Regions from separate parts of the Streptomyces tuirus genome, predicted to be linked through region 3. Evidence: riboswitches for the same ligand, from Rfam matches in the RefSeq annotation. Region 3 holds a riboswitch; each other region holds the start of a gene.
The links. Region 3 has a riboswitch for cyclic di-AMP ahead of IGS69_RS13800 (transglycosylase family protein). Riboswitches for the same ligand answer to the same signal wherever they lie in the genome.
Positions count from the first base shown of each region.

Region 1: linked by a shared signal. The riboswitch ahead of IGS69_RS16215 (M23 family metallopeptidase) and the one ahead of IGS69_RS13800 (transglycosylase family protein) in region 3 are both predicted to bind cyclic di-AMP.
Region 2: linked by a shared signal. The riboswitch ahead of IGS69_RS21520 (C40 family peptidase) and the one ahead of IGS69_RS13800 (transglycosylase family protein) in region 3 are both predicted to bind cyclic di-AMP.

Region 1 covers NZ_AP023439.1:3,545,758-3,553,387, reverse strand. Annotated here, with positions in the region: gene IGS69_RS16245 (ATP-binding SpoIIE family protein phosphatase) at 1-985, shown strand, start outside; gene IGS69_RS16240 (MarR family winged helix-turn-helix transcriptional regulator) at 1,190-1,693, opposite strand; gene IGS69_RS16235 (GTP cyclohydrolase II) at 1,812-2,453, opposite strand; gene IGS69_RS16230 (MarR family winged helix-turn-helix transcriptional regulator) at 2,584-3,099, opposite strand; gene IGS69_RS16225 (dihydrofolate reductase family protein) at 3,177-4,307, shown strand; tRNA gene IGS69_RS16220 (tRNA-Met) at 4,373-4,446, shown strand; cyclic di-AMP (ydaO/yuaA leader) riboswitch at 4,777-4,933, shown strand; gene IGS69_RS16215 (M23 family metallopeptidase) at 4,945-5,985, shown strand; gene IGS69_RS16210 (aldo/keto reductase) at 6,171-7,115, shown strand; gene IGS69_RS16205 (PrsW family intramembrane metalloprotease) at 7,249-7,630, opposite strand, start outside.
Region 2 covers NZ_AP023439.1:4,641,485-4,649,114, forward strand. Annotated here, with positions in the region: gene IGS69_RS21510 (hypothetical protein) at 361-714, shown strand; gene IGS69_RS21515 (SLAC1 family transporter) at 692-1,633, opposite strand; gene IGS69_RS21520 (C40 family peptidase) at 1,711-2,886, opposite strand; cyclic di-AMP (ydaO/yuaA leader) riboswitch at 2,895-3,053, opposite strand; gene pcrA (DNA helicase PcrA) at 3,383-5,896, shown strand; gene IGS69_RS21530 (M23 family metallopeptidase) at 5,954-7,555, opposite strand.
Region 3 covers NZ_AP023439.1:3,021,611-3,029,240, reverse strand. Annotated here, with positions in the region: gene IGS69_RS13810 (cytochrome P450 family protein) at 1-592, shown strand, start outside; gene IGS69_RS13805 (LysM peptidoglycan-binding domain-containing protein) at 714-1,661, shown strand; cyclic di-AMP (ydaO/yuaA leader) riboswitch at 1,890-2,056, shown strand; gene IGS69_RS13800 (transglycosylase family protein) at 2,060-2,746, shown strand; gene eno (phosphopyruvate hydratase) at 2,998-4,278, shown strand; gene IGS69_RS13790 (FtsB family cell division protein) at 4,381-4,857, shown strand; gene IGS69_RS13785 (DUF501 domain-containing protein) at 4,911-5,441, shown strand; gene IGS69_RS13780 (Ppx/GppA phosphatase family protein) at 5,438-6,379, shown strand; gene IGS69_RS13775 (NAD(P)/FAD-dependent oxidoreductase) at 6,800-7,630, shown strand, end outside.

The DNA.
Region 1 (7,630 bases), 520 kb from region 3:
GGGCCTGCCCTCGAGCCGCACCGCCACCGCCGCGCTCGTGGCGACGGAGCTGGCCACCAACCTGCTGCGGCACGCGGACGGCGGGCGCGTCCTGATCAACCTCGTCGAGCGGGGGCACGGCGACGGCCGCCGGGCGGCCGTGCAGCTCGTCTCGCTCGACCACGGCCCCGGCATCCCGGACGTCGCGGCGGCGATGCGCGACGGCTACACCACGACCGTCGCCGCCTCGCTCGGCGCCGGGCTCGGCACGTGCCGGCGCATAGCGAACGACTTCGATCTGCACAGCGCGCCCGGCCGGGGCACCGTCGTGATGGCCCGGATCGGCCACGAGCCCGCCGCCCGCAACCAGGGGCCGCCCCCGCCCGGTCCGCGCGCCGGGGGCGTCAACGTCCCCCTCGGCCGGGCCGAGCACTCCGGGGACGCCTGGGGCCGGGTACGCGGCGGCGACCGGCTGACCCTGCTGCTCGCCGACGGGCTGGGTCACGGGGAGAAGGCCGCCGAGGCCTCCGGCCTGGCGGTGAAGGAGCTGCGCGGCCTGGCCGAGCTGCCGCCCGCCGAGATCCTGCGGAGTCTGGGCCGGGCTCTGCGGCCCACTCGGGGCGCGGCCGTCGCCGTGGCCCAACTGGATACGTATACCGGGCAGTTGAGCTTCGCCGGGATCGGCAACGTCGGCGCCCGGCTGCGGACCGACGGCACGTGGAAGGCGCTGCTGTCCCACCCCGGCATCGTGGGCGCGCAGGCCCCGGCCTCCGTACCCGTGCAGCGCGTTCCCTGGCAGGCGGACAGCCTGCTGGTCCTGCACAGCGACGGCCTGCCCGGCCGCTGGACACCGCCCGACGACGGCGTGCTGCCGGGCTGCGACCCGGCGGTGGCGGCCGCGGTCGTGCTCCGCGACGCGGGCAGCGCGGCCCGGCCGGTACGGGACGACACCTGCGTGGCGGTCCTGACCGCCGGCGGAGTGAGCCGCCACGGCTCGGGGACGTGAGGGGCAGCGGGCCGGGCGTCGAGGGTCTGGGTCTTTGAGGGGCAGGGGCTCGAGTGGCGCGGGTCTTGTGGGGCCGGTCTTAGGGGTCGGGCCCTGAGCGACCGGGTTTTGAGGGGGCGGGCCTTGGGCGACCGGGTCTGGGCCCTCAGCGACCGGCTCTTGAGGGACCGGGCGCGTGGCAGGCACCCACCCCGACGTCCTACGTCACCGCCCCTGCGCCCCGCCGGCGTCGGACGGCGTGTTCTGAGCCGCCAGGAAACCCCGCAACCCCCTGCTCAGTGCCGCCCGTTCGGCCGGTTCCATCGCTGCCAGGGCTGTGGCCAGGGCCTGGGCGCGGCGGCCGGCGACATCGCCCAGGACGTGCTGTCCGTGTGTCGTGAGCCGCAGTTGGACCTCCCGGCGGGTGTCCGGGTGCGGGGTCCGTTCCAGCAGGCCGGCCGCCGCCAGGCGGTCGCAGAGGCGGCTGGCCGTGGGCAGGCCGATGTCCAGCCCCTCCGCCAGGGCCGTCAGATTCAGGCCGGGCGCCGCCTGCACGGTGCGCAACGCCCGCAACTGGTGCAGGGACAGGCGCAGGGACGCCTCCTGCGCGGCGATCGACCACAGCGCCGTCAGACTCTCCACGGCATCGGCGATCTGCGATGCGACGGCCTCCGGGCCGTCGCCCGGTCCCCTCGCCCGGTGGTTGCCGGGGCCGCCGAGATCGGTCACGAAACGGTCACTTCCATAAAGCTCCGGGTACTGATGAGGTCGCCCTCTTTCAAAGGCTGTACCCGATGAACCGAGGGGCAAGCAGCCCGGTTCGGAGCCCGGCCGGACCGGGGGCGGCTCAGCCGGCGCTGAGCTCCGTCAGCGCGGCGAGCGGCAGCGTGTGCTGCGTCTGGAGGACCTTCGCGCGCAGGTAGCGGACGTTGTGGGCGGTGGTGAAGACGCCCGTGGGGATCCGGTCGCGGACGGCGACACCCAGGGTCCGCAACTGGTCCGCCTTGTCGGGGTTGTTGGAGAGCAGGTCCAGTTCGCCGATGCCCAGGGCTCTGAGCATCTGGGCCGCGGCCGTGTAGTCGCGGGCGTCCTCGGGCAGCCCGAGCGCCGCGTTCGCCTCGTACGTGTCGAGCCCCTCGTCCTGGAGGGCGTACGCGTCGAGCTTGTTGTAGAGGCCGATGCCCCGGCCCTCCTGGCGGAGGTAGAGGAGCACGCCGCCGCGCTCGGCGATGCTCTCGACCGCCTCGCGCAGCTGCGGGCCGCAGTCGCAGCGGGCCGAGCCGAACACGTCCCCGGTCAGGCACTCGGAGTGCAGCCGCACCAGCGGGACCGGGCCGGGCTCGCCGAGGACCATGGCGACGTGCTCCTGGCCGTCGGCCAGGCCGTGGAAGGTGACGAGCTCGGCGTCCGCCTCGTAGCCGTCGTGGAAGCGCAGCGGGACCCGGACGCGCGAGCGCGGGGTGGCGACGACGGCTGGGGTGTCGGGCATGCGGGGCCTCCGGGTTCCGTTCCTGTTCGGCTGCGCAGCCATAGTGCTTCAGATTTGAAGCAGATCCACGATCGGAACCCTACTCGTGCTTCAAATTTGAAGCAATGAGATCCGACCTGTGTGATGCTCGTCACGAACAGGGCGACGACGACCTCCGCCGCCACGGCACGTCGTCCGCCGCCGGCCGGGCCCCGTCCTCCTGGAGACCCTGCGCGATCGCCGTGGAGATCTCCTCCAGCTGCCCCACCTGCTCCTCGCTGAGCCGGTCGAACAGGAAGCCCCGCACGGTCTCGACATGCCCGGGCGCCGCCCGCTCCAGCACGGCGAACCCCTCGTCCGTCAGCGCCGCGATGCTGCCCCGTTTGTCATGGCGGCAGGCCTCCCGCCGCAGCATCCCGTCCTTCTCCAGCCGCGTGACCGCGTACGTCAGCCGGCTGCGCGTGATCTTCAGCCGCTCGGCGAGATCGGTCATGCGCAGCCGCCGTTCCGGGGACTCCGACAGGACGGACAGGATGGAGTAGTACAGGTGCGGCATGCCGGCGTCCTGCTGGAGCTGCCGGTCGATCGCGTCCTCCAGCAGCAGCGAGGCGGCGATGTAGGCGCGCCAGGCGCGCTGCTCATCGGGGCTGAGCCAGCGAGTCGTCATGCCGCCAGTGTAGGTTTGTTTCAAACTTGAACCAAGCCCTGTCCCGTCCCGCCGTCCCGACCAACCGCGGAGCACCGATGCCTCACCCGTACGTCCTGCTGTCCGCCGCCGTCTCCCTCGACGGCTACCTGGACGACACCGGACCCGACCGGCTGCTCCTGTCCAGCCCGGCCGACTTCGACCGGGTCGACGAGGTCCGGGCCGGCGTCGACGCCATCCTGGTCGGCGCCGGCACCATCCGCGCCGACAACCCGCGGCTGCTGGTGAACGCGGAGAAGCGCCGTGCCGCCCGCACGGCGGCAGGAAAGCCCGAGTACCCCCTCAAGGTCACCGTCAGCGGCTCCGGCGATCTCGACCCGGACGCCCGCTTCTGGCACACCGGCGGCGAGAAGGTCCTCTACACCACCGACCGGGGCGCCGAGCGGGCCCGCGCCCTGGGCCTGGCCACCGACGTCGTGCCGCTCGGCGCCGGCCTCGACTGGCGGCGGCTGCTCACGCACCTGCACGACGTCCGGGGTGTGGGGCGGCTCATGGTCGAGGGCGGCGGCCTGATCCACACCCAGCTCCTCACCCAGGGCCTCGCGGACGAACTGCAGCTGGTCCTCGCCCCGCTCTTCGTGGGTGACCCCCGGGCCCCCCGTCTCTTCGGACCCGGCGGCTACCAGGGCGGCCGGCTCCGGCTGCTGGAGTCGCGGCAGATCGAGGACGTGGTCCTGATGCGCTACGAGCCGACCGCCCCGGGCGCCGGCCCCCTGCCCGTCGCCGCCGACCACCACTGGCTGGCCCTCGCCTGCGAACTGGCCGAGCGCTGCCCGCCGTCGGACACGGCGTTCAGCGTGGGCGCGGTGGTGGTCGCCGCCGATGGCACGGAACTGGCCCGCGGCCACTCCCGCGAGGCCGGCGACCCGGTGGTGCACGCCGAGGAGGCTGCCCTCGCCAAGGTCGACCCGGCCGACCCGCGCCTGCCCGGCGCGACGGTGTACAGCAGCCTGGAGCCCTGCGCCCGCCGCGCCTCGCGCCCCGCTCCCTGCGCCCGGCTGATCCTCGACGCGGGCGTACGGCGGGTGGTCACGGCCTGGCGTGAGCCGGACACCTTCGTCACGGACGCCGACGGCAGCGGCCTCCTCGCGGCCGAGGGCGTGGAGGTCGTCGTGCTCCCGGAACACGAGGAGCGGGCCAAGGCCCCGAACCGTCATCTGCCGGGCTGAGCAGGGCCCGGTCGGTGGGTGTGCGCGAGCGGTCCCGCGGATGGCGTACACTGGTGACACAACGACGCGGGGTGGAGCAGCTCGGTAGCTCGCTGGGCTCATAACCCAGAGGTCGCAGGTTCAAATCCTGTCCCCGCTACTGAAGGCCGATGGCCGGAATCCGAAAGGGTTCCGGCCATCGGTGCTTTCCGATGCCCTCCTGGTGCCTTCCTCATGCCTTCCTGATACTTGCCCGGTGGATCGCTACGGTCGGTGAGCGAACCGTCCCGTTCCGCATAACAACTGACGCACCGTCAAAACCCGTCAGTCACTTGCGGCGCGGTCAACTCGCCCGATTTGAACCGGTCGTGGCAGGTAAGTCCGCGCGAAAAAGGTTAATGATCAAGTGGAATCGCTGGAATACCCCTCGCGCCTCCATTAACGTTCGATAACGCAGCGCGGTCGTCCCAGCCGTCACAGAAGGCGGCTCCGTGCGCACGCGCCGAATCCCGAAAGGGAACCGGGGAACCATCACTTGGGGTGAATCGGGCGGATGCCACCGTGGAAGCACGGCAGGTATACGCGCGTAGGAGACCTTCCTGCTCCGAACCCGTCAGCTAACCCGGTAGGCGAGAAGGAAGGAAAGGAGTACGCCCACGTGGCGTCCAACCGGCCTGCCCCCGCGGCCCCGTACGCGCCGAAGCGCGAGAACGACACCTTCGGCTTCGGCGGTCAGCGCACCGACGAGGGCCCGTTCCAGGAGTGGAACCCCACCGAGGAGTCCATCCGTCCCGTCCGTGGCCGGCATCGCGTCACCAAGCAGCGCGGCGGAGGTCTCGCCCGCAGCTCCACCGTCCTGGGCGTCGGCGTCATAGCCGCCGTGGGTGCCGGCGGTATGGCCAGTGCCCAGACCGGCAAGCCCCCGGTGTCCATCTCCGTGCCGGACCTGCCCTCGGTGGGTTCCCTCATCTCGGACGACGACACCCCCGAAGGTTCCGCCACCCCGCTCAGCAGTCTCGGCACCGCCACTGCGGACACCGCGCAGGACGCGTCCGGCGCCCGCACCGGCGCCGGTGACGCGCTGCGTGCCCGGATCATGGCGCAGGTCGAGCACCAGCAGGAGCAGATCGAGACCAAGGCCGCCGAGGACGCCGCTGCCGCCGCCGAGAAGGCGGCCAAGGAGGCCGTCGCCAAGGCGGAGCAGGAAGCCAAGGCCAAGGCCGCCGAGGCCAAGAAGAAGGCGGAGGCGGAGGCCGAGAAGAAGGCCGAGGCCGAGCGGCTTGCCGCCCTCGCCAAGCAGTACACGCTGCCGACCTCCTCGTACACCCTCACCTCGACGTTCGGCCAGGCCGGTGCCTACTGGTCCTCCGGCTACCACACCGGCCTCGACTTCGCCGCTCCCACGGGCACGCCGATCAAGGCCGTGCACAGCGGCACCATCACCGAGGCGGGCTGGAACGGCTCCTACGGCTACAAGACCGTCCTCACCCTCGATGACGGCACCGAGATCTGGTACGCGCACCAGTCCTCCATCGGCGTCAGCGTCGGCCAGAAGGTCAGCACCGGCGACGTCATCGGCCGCGTGGGCGCCACCGGCAACGTCACCGGGGCGCACCTGCACCTCGAGGTCCACTCCGGTGGATCCTCCAGTGGCATCGACCCGGTGGCCTGGCTGCGGGGCAAGGGGCTGACTCCCTGAGCAGTGCACGTTCCCTGAGCAGTGCACGTTCCCTGAGCAGTGCACCTTTTTTGAGCAGTGCACCTTCTCTGAGGCATCGACGGCCCTGACGACGACCCTCCGACGTCAGGGCCGTCGGCTGTGTTTACGGGAGTTTTGCGTCCGTTGCGGAATGGGGCGTTCCTGCGCGGTCGTTGACACCGGGCATGACGTCTCTTCGCAAGCTCGGCACTTCCGGCCTCGAGGTCTTCCCCCTCGCCCTCGGCGGCAACGTCTTCGGCTGGACCGCCGACCAGGACCGGTCGTTCGCCGTCCTCGACGCCTACACCGCCGCCGGAGGCAACTTCGTCGACACCGCCGATGTCTACTCGGCGTGGGTCGACGGCAACCAGGGCGGTGAGTCCGAGACCATCCTCGGCACGTGGCTCGAGGCACGCGGCAACCGCTCCGACGTCGTCGTCGCCACGAAGGTCAGCCAGCACCCCGACTTCCGGGGCCTGTCCGCTGCCACCATCAAGGCCGCCGCCGACGCCTCCCTGCGGCGCCTGCGCACCGACTACATCGACCTCTACTACACGCACTTCGACCAGCCCGACGTGCCCGTCGAGGAGATCATCGGCGCGCTCGACGAACTCGTGAAGGCCGGCAAGGTGCGGCACATCGCCGCCTCCAACATCTCCGCCGAGAGGCTGCGGGCGTCCCTGGAGTTTTCCGACCGCGAGGGTCTCGCGCGGTACGTCGCCCTCCAGCCGCACTACAACCTGGTCTCCCGTGACACGTACGAGGGTGAGCTCCAGGGCCTCGCCGAGCGGGCCGGCCTCGCCGCCGTTCCGTACTACGCGCTCGCGTCCGGCTTCCTCACGGGCAAGTACCGGCCGGGTACGCGGGTCGAGAGCGCGCGGGCGGGCGGTGCCGCCAAGCATCTGGAGACCGAGCGGGGGCGGCGGGTTCTCGACGCGCTCGACGAGGTCGCCGCAGCGCACGACGCTCCCGTCGCCACGGTGGCCCTCGCCTGGCTCGCCGCCCAGCCGACCGTGGTGGCGCCGATCGCCTCGGCGCGGACGGTGGAGCAGCTGCCCGCACTGCTCGGCGTGGGGGAGCTGACGCTCTCGGAGGCCGAGGTGGAACGGCTCACGGAGGCCTCGGCCTGAGGTTCACGGGGGCCTCGGCCTGAGGTTCACGGGGGCCTCGGCCTGAGCGGGACCCGGAGGCCTCGGCCTGAGGCTCACAGGGGCCTCGGCCTGAGGTTCACGGGGGCCTCGGCCTGAGCGGGCCCCGGGGGGCCTAGGAGCGGTAGGGGTTGTACGCGGGGTACGGCGCCGGCTGGTGGCCGTACCCGTACACCCCGTACACCGGCCAGGGCGGGGCCGTCACCGGGACGGGAGGGGCGGTGATCCGGGCCGCGTGGTCCAGCGCGGGGCGGGCCACCTCCCGGCGCCGCCACAGTTCGCCGAGCAGTTCCCGCTCCCGTACGGCGAAGTCCGCCCCGGGGCTGCCCCGCCGGGCCCGGTGCCGCAGGAACGCCAGGGACGTCGCGTACGCCTCGTAGCGGGCCACCTCCCGGGCCGCCGCCCTGCCCGCGTGCCGGCGGGCGTACTGCCGGGCGATCCGCCGAGCCCGCATCGAGCCGAGCGCGTATGGCTCGGCCGGGGTCAGCCAGCCCGCC
Region 2 (7,630 bases), 1.6 Mb from region 3:
ACGGGCGGCCTGCGCGTCCGGCGACGGCCCGCACAGGGGGAGCGGATCGCCGCCGGACTTTTCGGCGGTGGTGTCCGACTGCCGCCCCTGGCCCGGGCGGCGGTGGGGAGCCGGGCACCTGGTGGAGGACGCTAAACGTCGCCGTACCGGGCCCGTGGCGGGTGTGCGGAAGTGGCGCGAGAGGACCGACGGTGACCGTATGCGACCGTGGACCCGCCGGGGCGCCGCCCACTTCACTCAGCGTGATGACCGATGCGCCGGATTCTGAGCGAGTGACCGTGATCGGGTGCTATGGGGCGCATATATGCATCACTGGGCCGGTGTCGGGTGCCTCTAGGCCCCTCATTAGGCTCCGGCCTCATGGACGTACTCATCCACCTCTTCGTCGGCCTCCACATCATCGGCATCGCCTCGCTCCTGGGAGGCTTCCTCACCCAGATGAAGGCGATGGGCGAGGGTACCGCCCGCTTCACCCCCGCGATGCTGCACGGCGCGTTCACGATGCTGGTCACCGGAGTGGTTCTCGTCGGCCTCAACCAGGCCGACGACCAGTCGGTGAACAACGTGAAGATCGGCGTGAAGCTGGCCCTGCTGATCGTGATCCTCGGCCTGGTCTATGTGAAGCGTGACGACGAGAAGGTGGACAAGGGGCTCTTCGGCCTGGTGGGTCTGCTGACCACGGCGAACATCTTCATCGCCGTGCTCTGGACCTGACCCGGGAGCGCCGGGCGCCGGCCCGGGCGGCGGCGAGAGCCCAGGCGGTGCACGCGAGCCAGGCGGCCACCGCGATCCACAGCAGCACCTCCCCGGCGGCGTCGAGCCAGGCGACGTCGAGCGCGGCGGCGACCGCCAGGGTGGCCGCCGCCGTCACCACCACGGCGAACACGGTCGCCCAGCGCCGCACGTCGTAGTGGTGCCGCGGCCAGAACAGCTCGGCGAGGATCAGGGCGACGCAGGCGATCAGCGCGAGCACGAGCAGCGTGACGGTCGTCGTGCGCAGGGCGCTGCTGTTCTCCTCGTTCCACAGGTACAGGCGCGAGCTGTCGGCACTGAGGAGCTTCGCCCCGGCCATCGAGGACACGGCGAGGGCGCCCGCCGCGAGCCAGTGGTCCCCGCGTCCCTCCTCCACCTGCCGGGGCTGGAAGCGGAACAGGGCGAAACAGTAGAGGGCGAGCCCGAGCCAGAACAGCACCAGGGCCGCGTGGGCGAGCCAGGCCGCCGAATCCGCCGCGGCGAGCGTCGCGCCGAGCACGGCGAGCCCTTCGGTGGCCACACACCGCAGGAACACCGTTCCGCGCCACCCCTGGGTCTCCGCGGTGAGCAGCACCGCCCAGAGCAGCATGGCGAGGGCGAGCAGAGCCTCGGCGAGGTGCTGCCGGCCTGCCGCGGAGAAGCCGGTGCCGAGGACGGCGGTCGCCGCCACGAGGGTGAGCGCGGCAGGCGTCTCCGCCCGCCACACGCCGTGCCACCGCTGGGCGAGGCCCGCGGCCGCCACCAGCCAGGCCGCGCAGGCCAGGCCGAGGGCGATGCGGGAGAGGACCTCGTACCCCGCCGAGTCGAGACCGACCGACACGATGCCGGTCGCCAGCGCATACGTCGCCCACCAGGTGGCAAACAGGGAGGGACCGGACATAGCGCCGATGCTAGAGAGCGCCGCGCGGGTTGAGAGAGGGGCACGCGCGTGTGCCCCTCAAAAACCTGGCGGGACTTCTAGGCCGGGCGTACCACGCTGTGGATCGCGGACTCGCCGTCGTAGTAGATCGACTCCTCGCGCACGTACGTGCCGGGCTTCGGGGCGTGGATCATCATGCCGTTGCCGATGTAGATCCCGACGTGGGTGACGTCGTCGTAGAAGAAAACCAGGTCGCCGGGCCGGGCCTGGGAGAGCGGGACCGTGGTGCCGGCGTTCACCTGGTCGTAGGTCGTGCGCGGCAGGGTGACGCCCGCGGCCTTCCAGGCGGCCCCGGTGAGGCCGGAGCAGTCGTAGGAGCCGGGGCCGACCGCGCCCCACACGTACGGCTTGCCGATCTGGGCCCGGGCGAAGGCGAGCGCCTTGTCGGCCTTGGTGGCGTACGAGGAGTCGGCCGGGGCCGTCGAGGAGGACGAGCCGGAACCCGACCCCGACGAGGAGGACCCGCTGTCCTGCTGCCGAGCCGCCTCGTCCTGGGCCTTCTGCTGCGCGGCCTGCTGCCGGGCCAGCTCGTCGGCCTTCCGGGTGGCCTCCGCCCGCTTCTCCTTCTCGATCGCCGCGAGCCGGGCCTTCTCCTCGGCGGTCAGCTTCGACATCAGCTCGCGGGCGTCGGCGAGCTTCCGCTGGACGGTGGCCTTGGCCGTCCGCAGGCCGGCCTGCGAGTCGGTGAGCGTCTCGAGGCTCTCGGTGGCCTCCTGCCGCTTCTTCATCGTCTCGGACTGCTGCGTGACGTAGTCGTCGACCGCGACCTTCTGCCGGCCGGTCATCCGGTCCATCAGCTGGGTCTGGTCGAAGTAGTCCTGCGGGGTGTCCGCGAGCAGGAACGTCGCGGTGTCCGGGGCGGCGGCGCCGGTACGGTACTGGGCGGAGGCGAAGGACCCCAGCTCCTCGCGCGCCTCGTTGAGCTTCTGGGTGCGCTCGGCGACGTCGTCGAGGAGGGTGTCGACGCGCTTGCGCTGCTTCGCGGTCTGCTCCTTGGCCGCGTTGTACTTGTCGGTCGCCGACTCTGCCTGGCGGTACAGGTCGTCGACCTTCTTCTCGACTTCCTCCAGGCTGGGCTTGTCGTCGGCCGCGGGGGCGGCGTTGGCCGACTGGGACAGCAGGGCCACGGAGGTGAGGGCCGCCGTTGCGAGGGCGGGGGTCCGTATGCCTGCCACGCGCGTACCCGTAGGGCGCGACTTGCGGTGCGACGCCAAGGGAGGCGACTCCTTCCACGTTCCGCCTACCGAGTTAGCTGTCGGGTTCGGGCGGGTGGTTCGGAAGGTTTGCCCTACGGCCGTCTCCGTACAGGGAGCCGGGCCGATTCACCCCAGGTTCACGGTTGGGTCCCCGGCTCCGGCTGCCGCTGCGGCGTGCCGGACTCGGCGGAGGCCGCGCGGCCCGGCGACGTTCGCCGGTGGGGGTCATGCGGCCTGGTCGCACGGTAGCCAACTCGTGTGGCGCCTGTGAAGGTTGATGGGTGATATGCCCGATACATTTTCGTGACCTTGTTCCCGAGCGTTGCCGAGAGTGAGCGATCGAGGGGGTTTGATCACGAATCATCCGCAATTGCGGGGGGTGTAGCAGCCCGTGATCGTGCTGTCATGGAGGGCGACAACGCGCCGCCGGTCCGGCCCGCGGGTGCCCCGGCGCGGGGCGATGTTCTCAGGGCGGCGGCGGGCTGTCAGTGGGGCGCCCTAGACTCGGAGAGCGATGAGCAGCCTCTTTGACGACAACTTCCTGGCGAACCTCCAGGCCCAGCGGGGCCCGGCCGACGAGCCCCCGCCGCCACCCGAGGACGATCACGTACCGGAGCCGATTCCGGACGATCTGTTCGACGGGAAGTTCGACGCGCCCCCGCACCGATGGGGGTCCCCCCGCTCGAGCGGAGCCGAGAGTGGGGGAGGCTACTACCGCGACGGCGCCCCCCGCCCGGTGATCGACTCCGCCGCGCTGCTGGAAGGGCTGAACGACAACCAGCGCGCCGCCGTCGTCCACTCCGGCTCCCCGCTGCTCATCGTGGCCGGAGCCGGCTCCGGCAAGACCCGGGTGCTCACGCACCGCATCGCCCACCTGCTCGCCGAGCGGGACGTGCACCCCGGCCAGATCCTCGCGATCACCTTCACCAACAAGGCCGCCGGCGAGATGAAGGAGCGCGTCGAGCAGCTCGTCGGCCCGCGCGCCAACGCCATGTGGGTCATGACCTTCCACAGCGCGTGCGTGCGCATCCTGCGCCGGGAGAGCAAGAAGCTCGGCTTCACCTCCTCCTTCTCGATCTACGACGCCGCCGACTCCAAGCGCCTCATGGCCCTGGTCTGCCGCGACCTGGACCTCGACCCCAAGCGCTTCCCGCCCAAGTCCTTCAGCGCCAAGATCAGCAACCTGAAGAACGAGCTGATCGACGAGGAGGACTTCGCCGCCCAGGCCACCGACGGCTTCGAGAAGACCCTCGCCCAGGCCTACGCCATGTACCAGTCGCGGCTGCGCGAGGCGAACGCCCTCGACTTCGACGACCTGATCATGACGACGGTCAACCTGCTGCGCGCCTTCCCGGACGTCGCCGAGCACTACCGCCGCCGCTTCCGCCATGTGCTGGTGGACGAGTACCAGGACACCAACCACGCCCAGTACGCCCTCGTCCGCGAGCTCGTCGGCACCGTTGAGCACCCCGTCGACGTCCCGCCCGAGGCGGAGGTCCCGCCCGCCGAGCTGTGCGTGGTGGGTGACGCCGACCAGTCGATCTACGCCTTCCGCGGCGCGACGATCCGCAACATCCTCCAGTTCGAGGAGGACTACCCGGACGCCACGACGATCCTGCTCGAGCAGAACTACCGCTCCACACAGACGATCCTCAGCGCCGCCAACGCCGTCATCGAGCGCAACGAGTCCCGCCGCCCCAAGAACCTGTGGACCAACGCGGGCAGCGGCGCACAGATCACCGGCTACGTCGCCGACACCGAGCACGACGAGGCGCAGTTCGTCGCCGAGGAGATAGACCGCCTCACCGACGCGGGCGATGCCAAGGCCGGCGACGTCGCCGTCTTCTACCGCACCAACGCCCAGTCCCGTGTCTTCGAAGAGATCTTCATCCGCGTCGGCCTGCCCTACAAGGTCGTCGGCGGCGTCCGCTTCTACGAGCGCAAGGAGGTCCGGGACGTCCTGGCCTACCTGCGGGTGCTCGCCAACCCGGAGGACTCGGTGCCGCTGCGCCGCATCCTCAACGTCCCCAAGCGGGGCATCGGCGACCGCGCCGAGGCGATGATCGACGCCCTGTCCCAGCGCGAGAAGATCAGCTTCCCGCAGGCGCTCAAGCGCGTCGACGAGGCGTACGGCATGGCCGCGCGCTCCACCAACGCCGTCAAGCGGTTCAACACGCTGATGGAGGACCTCCGCACCATCGTCGAGTCCGGCGCCGGCCCGGCCACGGTGCTGGAGGCCGTCCTGGAGCGCACCGGCTACCTCGCCGAGCTCCAGGCCTCCACGGACCCGCAGGACGAGACCCGGATCGAGAACCTCCAGGAACTCGCGGCCGTCGCCATGGAGTTCGAGCAGGAGCGCGGCGAGGACGAGCAGAGCACCCTGTCCGACTTCCTCGAACAGGTCGCGCTGGTCGCCGACTCCGACCAGATCCCCGATGAGGAGGACGGCGACGGTGTCATCACGCTGATGACCCTGCACACCGCCAAGGGCCTGGAGTTCCCGGTCGTCTTCCTGACCGGCATGGAGGACGGCGTCTTCCCGCACATGCGCGCCCTCGGCCAGACCAAGGAGCTGGAGGAGGAGCGGCGCCTGGCCTACGTCGGCATCACGCGCGCGCGGGAGCGGCTCTACCTGACCCGGTCCACGCTGCGCAGCGCCTGGGGCCAGCCCTCGTACAACCCCCCCTCCCGGTTCCTGGAGGAGATCCCGCCGGCCCACGTGGAGTGGAAGCGGACGGGAGCGACCGCGCCCGCGTCCTCCGGGCCGGTCTCGGCGGTGGCGGCCTCGCTGTCGTCGTCCCGCTCGCGCTCGTCGGCGTCGGGCGCCTCCGGGTTCGCCACCCGCCGCACCTCGGAGAAGCCCGTGGTGTCACTGGCGGTCGGGGACCGGGTCACCCACGACCAGTTCGGACTCGGGACCGTCGTCGGGGTCAAGGGCACGGGCGGCAACGCCGAGGCGACGATCGACTTCGGCGACACCAAGCCGAAGCGGCTGCTGCTGCGGTACGCGCCGGTGGAGAAGCTGTAGCGCCCTGAGAAGTGCCGGTGGGCCCCGTCCGCTCGACGGGCGGGGGCTGCCGGGACGTTACGACGGGTCGACGCCGTGGCTGCGCAGCCACGGGAGCGGGTCGATGGCCGAGCCGCCGCCCGGGCGCACCTCGAAGTGCAGGTGCGGTCCGGTGGAGTTGCCGGAGTTGCCGGAGCGCGCGATCGGATCGCCGGCCTTCACGGTCGTACCCGAGGCGACCGTGTACGTGGAGAGGTGGCAGTACCACGTCTCCGTGCCGTCCTTCGCGGTCACGATCATCATGTTGCCGTACGCGCTGTTCCACTGCGTGCGGACGGTGCCGTCGGTCGCGGCCATCACGGTCGTGCCGTACGAGACGGGGAAGTCGATGCCGCTGTGCAGGGACATCCAGTTGATGCCGGACTGCCCGTAGTAGGCGCTGAGTCCGTGCCGCGCGACCGGCAGGGCGAACTTGGGACGCAGCCGCTCCTTGCGGGCCGCCTCCTCCGCCGCCCTCTTCCTGTCGGCCACCTGCTGGGCCTTGAGGTCGATGCGCTCCTGCGTACGGCTGGCCCGGTCGGCGAAGTCGTCGGCGCCGGCGGACAGGCTCTGCAGCTGCGTGTCCAGCTTGTTGTTGGCGGCGGCCGGCTTGACCGGCTGCGCGTCCGCCGCCGTCGTCTGCGCCTCCGCGGCGCTGTCGTCGGAGAGCGTGCCGACGGAGGCGGCGGCGATCCCGGCGACACCCATCACACAGGCGGAGGGCACCGCGATGGTCATCAGCGCCGAGCGCTTGGGGGGCGTACGGCGGCGGGAGCGGGAGCCGGCGCGCGAGGCCGCCCGGGGGGAGGGGGCCGCAGTGACGTCCTCCTGGTCGTCCAGGAGCGGGGCGACGACGGGCAGTTCACCCGTGGCGGCCGGCTCATCGCCGTCCGCGGCGGGGTCGCGGTAGTCCGCCCCGGCGGATTCGTCGTACGTGACCTGGTCGAAAGTCGCGGTCTCGAGCTGGTCGAAGGTCGCGGTCTCGAGCTGGTCGAACGGCGTGGCCCCGTGCTGGTCGAAGGTTTCGGCGGGGTGCTCGTACGCGTCGGGCGCCGGTGCGGCGGTGCCGTCGGCGTTCCACTGCGTCGCGTCGTAGGCGCCCGTGTCGAAGGTCTGCGTGCCCCACTCCCAGTGCTGGGTGTGGTCGGCGGGGTTGCCGGCCTGGTCGGGCTGGAGCCAGGCGCCCGCGTCCCACTGCCCGCTGACGTCCGGGGACGGGGCCTGGGAGGGGATGGCCGACATGGGCTGCTGCTCGGGCGTCCAGGAGGTCGTGTCGTAGACGCCGGTGTCGTAGGCGGCGTGGTGCTGGGCCGCGTAGGCGTCGTAGTGCACGTTCTCGTGCGTGCCGGTGGGCCAGTGGCCGGTGCCGTAAGTGCCCATGTCCTGGCCGCTGCCCGGCATGTCGCCGAAGAGGGGGTCGGTCGCGAAGCTCGCGGTGCCGTGCCCGGTGGCGTCGAAACCGGCGCCGTGGGTACCGGTGGGGTGGGCACCGGTGGCGTCAAAACCGGTGGCGGCGTAGTCGCCGTACGTGGTGAAGTCGCCGTACTGGGCTTCCTGGGTGCCGTACGACGCGTAGTGCGCGGAGGCGGCGTCGGAAGCCGGAGCCGGGGTCATGGTCCCCGACGGGTGACGGTCGTTCACCAACTTCTCTTTCGCCTCGACAACAGGGGCTGCCAGAGCAGTGCGGCGACTGTACCCGGCGGTACGCGGGCACGA
Region 3 (7,630 bases):
GGCCATGGCCTTCATCCTGCTGTTCGCCGGTTTCGAGACGACCGTGAACCTCATCGGCAACGGCACCTACGCCCTGCTCACCCACCCCGGGCAGCGCGCCCGGCTCCAGGCGTCCCTCGCCGCCGGGGAGAGCGGCCTCCTGGAGACCGGCGTCGAGGAACTCCTCCGCTACGACGGCCCGGTCGAGCTCGCCACCTGGCGCTTCGCCACGCAGCCCCTCACCCTCGGCGGGCAGCGCATCGAGGCCGGCGACCCCGTCCTCGTCGTCCTGGCCGCCGCGGACCGGGACCCGGAGCGGTTCGCCGATCCGGACGTGCTGGACCTCTCCCGCCGCGACAACCAGCACCTCGGGTACGGCCACGGCATCCACTACTGCCTCGGCGCCCCGCTCGCCCGTCTGGAGGGCCAGACCGCGCTCGCCACCCTCCTCACCCGCCTCCCGGACCTCCGGCTCGCCGCGGATCCGGCCGAACTGCGGTGGCGCGGCGGCCTGATCATGCGCGGACTGCGCACGCTGCCGGTGGAATTCGCACCGGCGGCACCGGCAGAACCGGAAGCACCGGCTGAAGGTGACGAAACATCAGACCTGTGATCTTCACGTGATCTGCGCGGCATGAACTTGTGACAAGTGATCGACTGCCTATACGTTCACCCATCAACGAGGCGGGGAATCACGCCGCGTCGGTCACTGCTGTCTCGCGAAAGGTCTCCGTATGCTCTCCGGGAACGGTCGGCACCGTCGCCCCCGCCAGGCTCCGGCTCTCCTCGTCGCGGCCGGGGTGACCGGCTCCGCCATCGCGATCCCGCTCCTCGGGGCCTCCGGCGCCAGTGCGGCCGACGGCACGACCTGGGACCGGGTCGCCGACTGCGAGACCGGCGGCGCGTGGAGCCAGAACAGCGGCAACGGCTACTACGGCGGCCTGCAGTTGTCCCAGGAGGACTGGGAGAACCACGGCGGTCTCGACTACGCGGCGAGCGCCGACCTGGCCAGCCGCTCCCAGCAGATAGCCGTGGCCGAGAGAATCCTCGCCGACCAGGGGGTCGGCGCGTGGCGCACCTGCGGACTGCTCTCCGGGCTCGAGCAGGGCGAGGGCTCGGACTCCGGCGCATCCGGTTCGTCCGCCCCGACGGACTCGCCCGGCCTCCTCGACTCGCTCGGGTCGTCGCCGTCCGCGAGCCCTTCCTCGTCCCCGTCGTCGTCGCCCGGCACGGAGGATGAAAAGTCCAAGTCGGACAAGTCGTCTGAATCCGCCGACTCGGCGTCGCGGAACGAGGGATCCGGCGGCTCTGCGTCGGCCACCCCCGGGAGCGGCGAGGCCGGCAACTCGCGCCAGGCGGACGAATCCTCGGCCCAGACCGGTACCGGCTCCGGCCGCCACCGCGGCCCCAGTGCCGACGAATCCCTCCCGTCCGGCAGCGGCGGTGCGGACGAGTCCACGGGCCGTCACGCCTCGCGCGGCGACGGAGGCTCCGGCGACGCCGTCCAGGGCGACTACATCGTGGGAGTCGGCGACAGCCTGTGGTCCATTGCCGACTCCCTTGACGTCAGCGGTGGATGGTACGAGCTCTACGAGGACAACGAGAAGGCCGTCGGTTCGGACCCGGACCTCATCCTCCCCGGTGAGAAGCTCACGGTGGAGGGCGAAGGGGACGAGAAGTAGCCGTTCGGGCAGTGCGGAAACGGGGGCGGAAGTCACCCCGAAACCGCGCGAGTTCGCGTCATACTTCGCGGTGAATGTCCTGTTTGGGGTCCGTGAGAGATAGATCTCAGAAGCCCTGATCGTCTTTGAAATTCCGTGGATCGCGTGTCTACGGTCATGACCGCTCGCCACCGCGAGCCCCGGCTGCCGCAACGCCGAATCCTGCCAGCGGCCGTACGGGAACAGTCGTCGCGTCAAGCGCCGTAGGCAGGAGCGGGGGACCCAAGGTAGGTGCCCGACCGGCCAGTTGCGCCGGAAGGGCTTGGGGTGAAGCCGTGTCCCGGGAGGGACACGGCCGGGCAACTCAACCGGCCCGAACCCGACAGCTCACCTCGCAGGCGTCGGTGAGGGGATCCACCATGCTGTTTTCCGGCAAGGGCAAGCACCGTCGTCCGTCCAAGGCCACCCGTGCCATCGCCGTCGCCGGTGTCGCCGGTGCCGCCGTCGCCGCCCCGCTGATGGCGGCCGGCAACGCCTCCGCCGCCACCGCCTCCGAGTGGGACGCCGTCGCCCAGTGCGAGGCCGGCGGCAACTGGTCCATCAACACCGGCAACGGCTACTACGGCGGTCTGCAGTTCTCCGCCTCCACGTGGGCCGGCTACGGCGGCACCAAGTACGCCGCCACCGCCGACCAGGCCACCAAGGCGCAGCAGATCGAGATCGGCGAGAAGGTCCTCGCGGGTCAGGGCAAGGGCGCCTGGCCGGTCTGCGGCAAGGGCCTGTCGAGCGCCGCCTACACCGGCGGCGGTTCCACCGACTCCGGCAGCTCCGCGCAGAGCGAGCAGAGCACGGAGTCCCGCGAGACCCAGCAGCCGGCCTCCCGCTCCGACGAGCGCCCGGCCGCGAAGAAGACCGTCACCACCCCGACCGGCAAGAAGGTCAAGAAGGGCGACGGCGAGTACAAGGTCGTCAAGGGCGACACCCTGAGCTCGATCGCGGCCGAGGAGAAGGTCAAGGGCGGCTGGGAGAAGCTCTTCGAGCTGAACAAGGACATCGTCGAGGACGCCAACCTCATCTACCCGGGCCAGCAGCTGCACCTGAAGTAAGCAGCGGCCACCCCCGTCCCCACGGGCTCCCCGCCCCGGTGCGTCATCCCCCGTACGCACCGGGGCGGGGTTTTTTCGGCAACCGGCTTTGTTCCGTTCGGAAACAATTTACGCTCGGTTCTGTCCATGGGGTGGGCGACCCGGTGGCCGATCGCCCCGAGCCGGTTAGGCTCATGTCGCGAGCCACCGGGCCCGCACCTCGCCGGGTCCACGCGACCCGCGTACCGCGTCACATCAAGAAGGAGATGCTCGTGCCGTCCATCGACGTCGTCGTAGCCCGGGAAATCCTGGACTCCCGAGGCAACCCCACGGTCGAGGTCGAGGTCGGCCTCGACGACGGCAGCACCGGTCGTGCCGCCGTCCCGTCCGGCGCCTCCACGGGCGCCTTCGAGGCCATCGAGCTCCGCGACGGCGACCCGAACCGCTACCTCGGCAAGGGTGTGGAGAAGGCCGTCCTCGCGGTCATCGAGCAGATCGGCCCGGAGCTGGTCGGCTATGACGCCACCGAGCAGCGCCTGATCGACCAGGCGATGTTCGACCTGGACGCCACCGACAACAAGGGCTCCCTCGGCGCCAACGCCATCCTCGGCGTCTCGCTCGCCGTCGCCCACGCCGCCTCCGAGGCCAGCGACCTGCCGCTGTTCCGCTACCTGGGCGGCCCGAACGCGCACCTGCTGCCGGTGCCGATGATGAACATCCTGAACGGCGGCTCGCACGCCGACTCCAACGTGGACATCCAGGAGTTCATGATCGCCCCGATCGGCGCGGAGTCCTTCTCCGAGGCGCTGCGCTGGGGCACCGAGGTCTACCACACCCTCAAGAAGGTGCTGAAGGGCCGCGGCCTGTCCACCGGCCTCGGCGACGAGGGCGGCTTCGCACCGAACCTCGGCTCCAACCGCGAGGCCCTCGACCTCATCCTCGAGGCGATCAACGAGGCCGGCTACACCCCCGGCGAGCAGATCGCCCTGGCGCTCGACGTCGCCGCCTCCGAGTTCTACAAGGACGGCGTCTACACGTTCGAGGGCAAGGCGCGCTCGGCGGCCGACATGACCGAGTACTACGCGGAGCTCGTCGACGCGTACCCGCTCGTCTCCATCGAGGACCCGCTGTTCGAGGACGACTGGGAGGGCTGGAAGACCATCACCGCCAAGCTCGGTGACAAGGTCCAGCTCGTCGGCGACGACCTGTTCGTCACCAACCCCGAGCGCCTCGCCCGCGGCATCGAGGAGGGCGCCGCCAACGCGCTGCTGGTCAAGGTCAACCAGATCGGCTCGCTCACCGAGACCCTGGACGCCGTCGAGCTGGCCCAGCGCAACGGCTTCAAGTGCATGATGTCGCACCGCTCCGGCGAGACCGAGGACGTCACGATCGCCGACCTGGCCGTCGCCACCAACTGCGGCCAGATCAAGACCGGTGCCCCGGCCCGCTCCGAGCGCGTCGCCAAGTACAACCAGCTGCTGCGCATCGAGGAGATCCTCGACGACGCCGCGGTCTACGCCGGCCGCAGCGCCTTCCCGCGCTTCAAGGGCTGACCCCGGCCACAAGAGGCAGCGTCGTACGTACGTCCCCGTACTCGGTCCCGTACCGTGTCCGGGGACGTACGCGCGTGTGACGGTGGAGCGGGAGGCGGACAGATGGCCGTGAAGGACCGGGACCGGTTCTCCACCGCGACCAGGATCCGGCTGCTCGGTGAGCAGACCGCGGCCCGGGTCTACCGTTCGCAGACCAAGCGCCAGGCCCGCCGCTCGCGGCTGACCGGCCGGGCCGCGCTGCTCGCCCTGGTGCTCTGCTCGCTGATCGTGGCCCTGGCCTACCCGATGCGGGAGTATGTCTCGCAGCGCGCCGAGATCGACGACCTCCAGCGCGAACGGCGGCAGGCCCGCGAGCGCGTCGAACGGCTGCGCGACCTGAAGGCGCGCTGGCAGGACGACGCGTACGCCGAACAGCAGATCCGGCGGCGGTTGCACTACGTCATGCCGGGGGAGACGGGCTTCATCGTCGTCGACCCGCACGCGGCGAAGCAGTCGCGCACCGACCTGGGGGCGGCCGACCGCCCCTGGTACTCGAACGTCTGGGACGGGGTCGACAAGGCCGACGCCGCCGGCCGGTGACCCGAGTCCCGCTCAGTGACCTGAACCCAGAGAAAGACAGCCTGAAGACAGTCATGGAAACGCCCCCGCCGACCACCCCGCGCACCGAGCCCACCGACGCCGACGTCGAGGCCTTCAAGCAGCAGCTCGGTCGGCCCCCGCGCGGTCTGCGCGCGATCGCGCACCGCTGCCCGTGCGGACAGCCCGACGTCGTCGAGACGGCCCCGCGGCTGCCGGACGGCACGCCGTTCCCCACGCTGTACTACCTGACGTGCCCGAAGGCGAACTCGGCCATCGGCACGCTGGAGGCCAACGGCGTGATGAAGGAGATGACCGAGCGGCTGGCCTCGGACCCGGAGCTCGCGGCGGCCTACCGGGCCGCCCATGAGGACTACATCCGGCGGCGCGACGAGATCGAGGAGCTGAAGAACTTCCCGAGCGCGGGCGGCATGCCGGACCGGGTGAAGTGCCTGCACGTCCTGGTGGCCCATTCGCTGGCCGCGGGGCCGGGCGTGAACCCGCTGGGCGACGAGGCTCTGGCGATGCTGCCCGAGTGGTGGCGCAAGGGCGCCTGTGTGACGACCGCCGAGGAGGACGCCCAGTGACCCGTGTCGCCGCCGTGGACTGCGGTACGAACTCCATTCGGCTCCTGGTCGCCGACGTCGACCCCGCCACCGGGGAGCTCGTCGACCTGGACCGCCGGATGACGATCGTGCGGCTCGGGCAGGGGGTCGACCGCACCGGCCGGCTCGCCCCCGAGGCGCTCCAGCGGACCTTCGCGGCGTGCCGCGAGTACGCCGCGATCATCAAGGAGCACGGGGCGGAGCGGCTGCGGTTCGTGGCGACGTCCGCCTCCCGGGACGCCGAGAACCGCGACGAGTTCGTGCGCGGCGTGCTGGACATCCTGGGCGTCGAGCCCGAGGTGATCTCCGGGGACCAGGAGGCCGAGTTCTCCTTCACCGGCGCCACCAAGGAGCTCGCCGGGAGCGACCACCTTCCGACGCCCTACCTCGTCGTGGACATCGGCGGCGGCTCGACCGAGTTCGTCGTGGGCGACGACCGGGTCCGGGCGGCCCGCTCGGTGGACGTCGGCTGTGTCCGCATGACCGAGCGGCACCTGGTCCGGGACGGCGTGGTGAGCGACCCGCCCTCCGAGGAGCAGATCGCGGCGATGCGGGCCGACATCGAGGCCGCGCTCGACCTCGCCGAGCAGACGGTTCCGCTGCGCGAGGCGCGCACGCTGGTGGGCCTGGCCGGGTCCGTGACGACCGTGTCGGCGATCGCGCAGGAGCTGCCCGAGTACGACTCCGGGGCCATCCACCACTCCCGCGTCTCCCGCGAGAAGGTCCGCGAGATCACCGACTGGCTGCTGCGCTCCACCCACGCCGAGCGCGCGGCCGTGCCCTCCATGCACCCGGGCCGGGTCGACGTGATCGGGGCGGGTGCCCTGGTGCTCCTGTCGATCATGGAGCGGATCGGCGCGCAGGAGGTCATCGTGAGCGAGCACGACATCCTGGACGGCATCGCATGGTCGGTCGCGTAGCCCGCTTCTGAGCAGGCATGGATCACGAATGAGCGTGTCCCGGGGTCCGGAGGGACCTCCGGGCGACGGTCTGTCGGGAAAGTTCGTGAAGTTCTTCACAAGGAATTCGGCCCTCCCGGGCGAAGAGAAGGGCCCGGTTGACCCGTCCGGGGACTGAACGGCCCTTTGAACATGTTCAGAAGCATGGTATGGAGGGGGTCGGGAAGCTGCTCGGGGTGGCGCTCGGGGAGGGCCTCACGGGGGCTCCAACGGCGCAGAGAGGCAGCTCACACGGCATTGACAACGCTCCGGGGTGCACAAAGGAGCCCGGTTGTCACCATGACGTGGATCACGCGGGCCGCGGAGGATAGCACACACCCCACCCAAGCTTGTGAAGGGGCGCACGAGCCACCCCCCTGAGGCGGGTGGATACTCGATGGCATGAGCACCACGGAGCGTCCCAGGATCCTCGTAGTAGGCGGTGGGTACGTAGGCCTGTACGCAGCTCGGCGCATCCAGAAGAAGATGCGCTACGGCGAGGCGACCGTCACGGTCGTCGACCCCCGGTCGTACATGACCTACCAGCCCTTCCTCCCCGAAGCCGCCGCCGGCAACATCTCCCCGCGCCACGTCGTCGTCCCGCTGCGACGCGTGCTGCCCAAGGCGGAGGTTCTCACCGGCCGGGTCACCACCATCGACCAGGACCGCAAGGTCGCCACGGTCTCCCCGCTGGTCGGCGAGGCCTACGAGCTGCCCTTCGACTACCTGGTGATCGCGCTCGGCGCGGTCTCCCGCACCTTCCCGATCCCCGGCCTCGCGGAGCAGGGCATCGGCATGAAGGGCGTCGAGGAGGCCATCGGCCTGCGCAACCACGTCCTCGAGCAGCTCGACAAGGCCGACTCCACCACCGACGAGGAGATCCGCCGCAAGGCGCTCACCTTCGTCTTCGTGGGCGGCGGTTTCGCCGGTGCGGAGACCATCGGCGAGGTCGAGGACATGGCCCGGGACGCCTCGAAGTACTACAAGAACGTGTCCCGTGAGGACATGCGCTTCATCCTGGTCGACGCCGCTGACAAGATCCTCCCCGAGGTCGGCCCCAAGCTCGGCAAGTACGGCAAGGAGCACCTCGAGGGCCGCGGCGTCGAGGTCTACCTGTCCACCTCCATGGACTCCTGCGTCGACGGCCACGTGGTGCTGAAGAACGGCCTCGAGGTCGACTCCAACACCATCGTGTGGACCGCCGGCGTCAAGCCCAACCCGGCCCTGGCCCGC